DNA from 2 places in the Spirillospora sp. NPDC127506 genome. Region 2 is predicted to be linked to the other one. Evidence: riboswitches for the same ligand, from Rfam matches in the RefSeq annotation. Region 2 holds a riboswitch; the other holds the start of a gene.

Region 1 (3,389 bases), on a different contig from region 2:
CCGCACCAGCGCGCGGCCCTGTACCGCTCGCCCGGCGAGACCGGGCTGGCCGGCGCGGAGCAGCTGTACGGCAAGGAGATGTCCTACAACAACTACGTGGACACCGACGCCGCCCGCCGCGCCGCCTACGACTTCACCGAGCCCTGCGTCGCGATCATCAAGCACGCCAACCCGTGCGGCATCGCGGTCGGCGCCGACATCGCCGAGGCGCACCGCAAGGCGCACGCCTGCGACCCCGTGTCCGCCTACGGCGGCGTGATCGCGGCGAACCGCCCGGTCACCGCCGCCATGGCCCGGCAGGTCACCGAGAGCTTCGCCGAGGTCGTCGTCGCGCCCGCCTTCGACGACGAGGCCGTCGCCGTCCTGAAGGACCGGTTCAAGAACGTCCGGCTGCTGGTCTGCCCGGACGCCCCCGCCGGCGCGACCGAGTACCGGCGCATCGACGGCGGCGTCCTGCTGCAGGGCGTCGACCGCGTGGACGCGCCCGGCGACGACCCGGCGGCCTGGGAGCTGAAGACCGGCGAGCCCGCGGACGAGGCCGCGCTGCGGGACCTGGCGTTCGCGTGGCGGGCGATCCGGTCGGTGAAGTCGAACGCGATCCTGCTGGCCGCCGACGGGGCGACCGTGGGCGTCGGCATGGGCCAGGTGAACCGGGTCGACTCGGCCAAGCTCGCCGTCGCGCGGGCCGGCGCCGAGCGCGCCGCGTCCGCCGTCGGCGCCTCCGACGCGTTCTTCCCCTTCCCCGACGGCCTCGAAGTGCTGGCCGAGGCGGGCGTGCGGGCGATCGTCGAACCCGGCGGCTCCGTCAACGACGGCAAGGTCATCGAGGCGGCCGAGAAGGCCGGGATCACCCTCTACTTCACCGGCGTCCGGCACTTCTTCCACTGACCGAGGGCGGCCCGGTGTGGCGCGCGCCACAGCCACACCGGGTTTACCGCCGGATTCTTTACTTTCGGGTGCGGGTAGCCTCTGCCCCGGACCGCGCCCATCATGACCCCTCACTTGACCCGGCGCGGGCGTTCCGTGACGGAGGCGCGAATGGACGTGCTGCTGGCCCTCATCCTGAGGTCGGTCTACCAGGTCGACGCCCTGCTGATGGACTCCCGGCAGGTGATCGGGCTGGTCGCCGCGTTCCTGGCCGCCGTCCTCGCCGCCCAGCTCGGCTGGCACGGCACCGACCGCCTCCTCGCCCGGCGGCAGCGCTCCGAGGACTAGCTCGCCCGCGCCGCTCCGGCCCGCCGCGGCCGCCCGGCGCCGGTCTGCGGCCGCGCGCGGCCGTTAGCATGGGTTTTCACGCGACTGGCGCGGCAAGGTGGATCACCACCGGGGAGCGAACGACAGTCCGGACACCGCGCGCCTGGGTGGACGGGACCTCGAGCCGGGCTCGGTCCTGCGCCCCCGGCGAGATCCACGCGGAGGAACGCATGACGGCACAGATTCTGGACGGCAAGGCCACGGCCGCCGAGATCCGCTCGAACCTCAAGGGCCGCGTCGAGGCGCTCCGCGACCGCGGCGTCACCGTCGGGCTCGGCACCGTGCTGGTCGGCGACGACCCCGGCAGCCGCGCCTACGTGAACATGAAGCACCGCGACTGCGCCGAGGTCGGCATCGAGAGCATCCGCCGCGACCTGCCCGCCACCGCGACCCAGGACGACGTCGAGCGTGCCGTCGCAGAGCTGAACGCCGACCCCGCCTGCACCGGCTACATCGTCCAGCTCCCGCTGCCGAAGGGGCTGGACGAGCAGCGCGTGCTGGAGCGCATCGACCCGGCCAAGGACGCCGACGGCCTGCACCCGACGAACCTCGGGCGGCTCGTGCTGATGCAGCCGGGCCCGCTGCCCTGCACGCCGAAGGGCATCGTCGAGCTGCTGCGCCGCTTCGACGTCCCGCTCAAGGGCGCCGAGGTCACCGTCGTCGGCCGCGGCATCACGGTCGGCCGCTCGCTCGGCCTGCTGCTGACCCGGCGCACGGAGAACGCGACCGTCACGCTCTGCCACACCGCGACCCGCGACCTCGCCGCGCACACCCGCGCCGCGGACATCGTGGTGGCCGCCGCCGGCGTCCCCGGTCTCATCACGGGCGACATGGTCAAGCCGGGCGCCGCCGTCCTGGACGTGGGCGTCTCCCGGGTGGACGGCAAGCTCGCCGGCGACGTCGCCGCCGACGTGCGCGAGGTCGCCGGGTGGGTCGCGCCCAACCCGGGCGGCGTCGGGCCGATGACCCGCGCCATGCTGCTCGCGAACGTCGTCGAAGCGGCCGAGCAGAACCGCTGACCCGCGGCCCCCGGCACGTGGCCGGGGCCGCCACTCAGCACCGAGGTGGCGGCCCCGTACCCGTTGCTCCTGGCGGGCCGCGCCGTCACCTGCGCGGCCCCGTCGGGAGGTTCAGCGATCGCCCTCGTGTACGCGCTGCCCGGAGGGCGACCGCAGGTTCACATCAGCTCGCCCTCCGTCCCGCCGCGCTGGGGGCCGGACGGCCCGGACCGTGGCCGTGGCCGGGACTGCCCGGCCTGCGCGTCTCCGCCGTCCCCCGCACGCCGGGGACGCGCCCGTCCATCGGCGGGCGGCCCTGGTGCGGGACGTGCACCGGCGGCAGCGGGCGGACGAGGCCCATCGCGATGACCTCGTTCGCGAGCCGCGTGCGCCGGTTGGCGCCCTCGGGGATGCGGAACTTCTGGTAGAGGCGCAGCAGGTGCTGCTTGACGGCCGCCTCCGTCACCACCAGCTCGCCGGCGATGTCGCGCGCCGTGGCGGGGGCCACGAACGCCTCGTCGGACAGGGCGGGACGGCACAGCGAGGTCAGCACGTCGACCTCGCGGCGGGTGAGCTCCGGAGCGACGGCGCGCCGAAGCTCGACGTCCGGGTCGACCTCCTCACGGGGGATGCCCCCCAACCGGCAGCGCGCCGTGCCGAAGCTCACGACGTCACCGTCCTCCAGGACACGGCGGGCGATCGGCCGGCCGTTGACGCGCGTTCCATTACGGGACAGGCCCATGTCCACCACGTAGACGTACGGGCCACGTCGGACGATCTCTGCGTGCAAGCGGGACACACTCGGGTCGTCGAGGCGTATGTCGACTCCTCTCCCTCTCCCGACCGTCGTCACGTCGGGGCGCAGCGGCATCACCAGCCCGCTGTCCTCGATCCGCATGAACGGCCCCTCCACGGCAGTCCTCCCAGCTAGTTAGCGACCCCTGTCTGCCGGGTTACCCGGGCACCGTGCCGTCACACCCTCCTACTGGCGAGTAGCACCGATGGTGCAAGGGATTCCGGCCTCTCGGGCATCACCCGGGCACCCTCCGTCACACCGGTTTTCCCGGCGACGGGCGACAAGACGGACCGTTCCATCGCCGCTCCGCGCGCACGATGTCGTCCCGCGCCGCGATCGGC
Region 2 (3,389 bases):
GCCGGGCATTCCTCGGCCTCGGAGAGGGCGTACACCGACGTCCCCAGCACCGCGGCCAGCGCGATGCCCGAAACGGCCGACGCTCCGCGCATCCGGCGCCTGCGCCGCCCCCCGCGATGAGTTCCGCTCACGATCGACCTCTCCCGAAGCTGTGAGCCGCCAATTGTCGGGGTGGGACGGCGCCGGCGGCATCGGCGAAATCGCCTGCGCCGTGGCGGGGTCGAATAATCTTCGGGATGTGGGGCTTCCGGGCGTGGTTCACGCGCGGGAGTTCGGCTTCTGGCGGTCGATTCGGGAGGAGCGGCGGTGGACGCGGTCGATCAGGCGATCCTGCGGCGGCTGCAGCGGGACGGGCGGCAGACCAACCGCGAACTGGCGGAGGCGGTGGGGATCGCGCCGTCCACCGCCCTGGAGCGGACGCGGGCGCTGCGGGCGCGCGGCGTCATCACCGGATTCCACGCGGCGGTGGACTTCGAGCGCCTCGGGCGGGGCGTGCAGGCGCTGATCTCGATCAGGATCCGGCCGCAGTCGCGGGAGGCGATCGAGTCGGCGCGGGACGGCATGGCGGCGATGCCCGAGGCCGTCGGCGTCTTCGTCGTCACGGGCAACGAGGATCTGCTCGTGCACGTGGCCGTGCCGAGTACCGCGTACCTGCGCGACTTCGTGCTCGATCGGCTCGCGCGGCGCAAGGAGTTCGTGGACGTGCGGACGACCGTCGTCTACGACTACGTCCAGCCCGTGGAGCAGTCCGAACTTCCCACGAGCGAGACGCGGTAGCGCCGAACGTCGTGTGGGCGGCGCTGTTCGGTGGGGTTTCGTGGCGAATGAACGGCGGATGTGGGCTGCTAGGGCGAATGAAGTTCGGTACTGAGAACTGGCTGCCGCATATCCTTCTAGCTTCGGTCGTATGGATCGACGAAGCAATCTGTCCGGGTCGCTGCTCGTGCTCGCGGCCGGGGTGCTCTGGGGGACGGTCGGGCCGGCGCAGGTGCTGGCGGGGCCGGCGGCGAGCCCGGTCGCCGTCGGCGGCGCGCGGATCTTCTCCGGCGGGCTGATCCTGGCCGTGCTGGTGCTCGGCGCGAACCGGCGCGCGTTCCTCACGCTGGGGCGGCGGACGTGGGTTCCGGTCCTGGCGGCCTCCGCCGCCACCGGGACCTTCCAGGCCGCGTTCTTCAGCGCGGTCGACCGCACCGGCGCCGCGGTCGCGACCGCCGTGGTGTTCGGGCTGGCGCCCGTCTCGACCGGGCTGTGCGAGCGGCTCGTCCTGCGGGCGCGGCTCAGCGGCAGGTGGTGGGCCGGGACGGCGTGCGCGATCGGGGGCGTCGCGTTGCTGATGGTGCCGGGGACGGCCGTCCACGTCGACCCGGCGGGGATCGTGCTGAGCCTCGTGGGCGGGACGTGCTTCGGCGTCTATACGGTGTCCGCCAAGGTCCTCACCGGGCGGGACGCGGGGATGGCCGCCGCGGTGTCGGTCACGCTGCTCGCCGGGGGAGCGGCCCTGCTGCCCTGGACGGTGGCCGAGCTTCCGGCGCTCGCGGAGCCGCGTTCGGCGGGCCTCGTCGCCTGGCTCGGGATCGCGGCGACGGCGGCCGCGTACATGTTCTTCGTCACCGGGCTGGGGCGCGTCTCCGCCGCGACGGCCGGGACGCTCAGCCTCGCCGAGCCGCTGGTCGCGGCGGGGCTCGCCATCGCCGTCCTCGGCGAGCGCATGTCGGCGCCGGTCGCGGCCGGGTCGCTGCTCCTGCTCGGCGGGCTGTTCGTCGTCTCCGTCCCGGCGCGGCCGCGGCCGCCCCGGTATGATGGCGTGCACGTGACTGGCGCAGTGAAGGTGGAGACGACCACCGGGGAGCGAAACTAGTCCGCACGCCGCGCGCCTGGGCGTACGGGTCCCCTTCGCCGGGGCGCCCGAAACCCCGGCGCGAGCAGCGCGGAGGCTCACCATGCACGAACCGCCCGTCCCCCATCTGCAGGACCAGGACCCCGAGATCGCCGGGCTGGTCGAGGCCGAGGCCCGCCGCCAGTACGAGAAGCTCCGGCTGATCGCGTCCGAGAACTACGTGTCGCCGGCGGTGCTGGAGGCCACCGGCTCGGTCCTGACGAACAAGTACTCCGAGGGCTACGCCGGCAAGCGGTACTACGAGGGCCAGCAGAACGTCGACCCGATCGAGCTGCTGGCGATCCAGCGGGCGAAGGAGGTGTTCGGCGCCGAGCACGCCAACGTCCAGCCGTACTCGGGGTCGCCCGCGAACCTCGCCGTGTACATGGCGTTCCTGGAGCCCGGCGACCCGGTGATGGGCCTGTCCCTGCCGATGGGCGGGCACCTGACGCACGGCTGGTCCGTCTCCGCCACCGGCAAGTGGTTCCGTCCCGTCCGGTACGACGTGCGCGCCGACACCGGGCGGGTCGACATGGACCAGGTCCGAGACCTGGCGCTCAAGGAGCGGCCGAAGCTGATCTGGTGCGGCGGCACCGCCATCCCGCGGACGATCGACTTCCCGGCGTTCGCGGAGATCGCCCGCGAGGCCGGCGCGGTGCTCGCCGCCGACATCGCCCACATCGCCGGGCTGATCGCGGGCGGCGCGCACCCGTCCCCGATCGGGCACGCCGATGTGGTCACCACCACCACGCACAAGACGCTGCGCGGCCCGCGCGGCGCCATGATCCTGTCGACGGCCGAGCACGCGAAGGCGATCGACAAGGCGGTCTTCCCCGGGCTGCAGGGCGGCCCGCACGACCACACCACCGCCGCGATCGCCGTCGCGCTGAAGGAGGCGGCCCGGCCGGACTTCACCCGGTACGCCCGGCAGATCGTCGCGAACGCGAAGGTGCTGGCCGCCGCGCTGACCGACCGCGGCTACGACCTGATCTCCGGCGGCACCGACAACCACCTCATCCTGATCGACCTGACGAACAAGGGCGTCGCGGGCAAGCCGGCGGCGCAGGCCCTCGACCGCGCCGGGATCGAGCTGAACTACAACGCCGTCCCGTTCGACCCGCGCAAGCCGTTCGACCCGTCCGGGCTGCGGCTCGGCACCGCCGCGATCACCACCCGCGGTCTCGGCGAGGAGCAGATGCCGCAGGTCGCGGCCTGGATCGACGAGGTCGTGCAGGCCGCCGCCAAGCAGGACGAGGCGGTCGTCGAGCGCGTCGCCGGGCAGGTCCGCGAGCTGCTCGCGGCCTACCCCATGCCGGGCTGGGCGCCGGCGCCCTAGACGCCCCGCAGAATCGTGATCATCCGCCAGGCGGCGGGGTCGGTGAGGGCCACCGCGTCCTCACCGGTCCCGAAGTCGCCGTACCGGGCGACCGCGCCGAGGCCGCCGGCGAGGCGGACCGCGGCGTCCAGCTCGGTCGCCGTCCAGAAGCGGTAGGGGACGACGTCGCGGATCACC

Evidence for each region. Region 2 has a riboswitch for ZMP and ZTP ahead of glyA (serine hydroxymethyltransferase). Riboswitches for the same ligand answer to the same signal wherever they lie in the genome.
Region 1: it holds a riboswitch for ZMP and ZTP, as region 2 does, so the genes downstream of both, ABTW95_RS12165 (bifunctional methylenetetrahydrofolate dehydrogenase/methenyltetrahydrofolate cyclohydrolase) here and glyA (serine hydroxymethyltransferase) in region 2, are expected to answer to the same signal.

Annotation. Positions count from the first base shown of each region.
Region 1 is NZ_JBEORG010000009.1:106,434-109,822, reverse strand. It holds gene purH (bifunctional phosphoribosylaminoimidazolecarboxamide formyltransferase/IMP cyclohydrolase) at 1-888, shown strand, start outside; gene ABTW95_RS12170 (hypothetical protein) at 1,039-1,215, shown strand; ZMP/ZTP riboswitch at 1,286-1,370, shown strand; gene ABTW95_RS12165 (bifunctional methylenetetrahydrofolate dehydrogenase/methenyltetrahydrofolate cyclohydrolase) at 1,425-2,273, shown strand; gene ABTW95_RS12160 (FHA domain-containing protein) at 2,437-3,165, opposite strand.
Region 2 is NZ_JBEORG010000037.1:6,363-9,751, reverse strand. It holds gene ABTW95_RS28175 (substrate-binding and VWA domain-containing protein) at 1-92, opposite strand, end outside; gene ABTW95_RS28170 (Lrp/AsnC family transcriptional regulator) at 307-777, shown strand; partial or broken gene ABTW95_RS28165 (DMT family transporter) at 908-1,708, shown strand; ZMP/ZTP riboswitch at 1,801-1,887, shown strand; gene glyA (serine hydroxymethyltransferase) at 1,941-3,212, shown strand; gene ABTW95_RS28155 (class I SAM-dependent methyltransferase) at 3,209-3,389, opposite strand, start outside.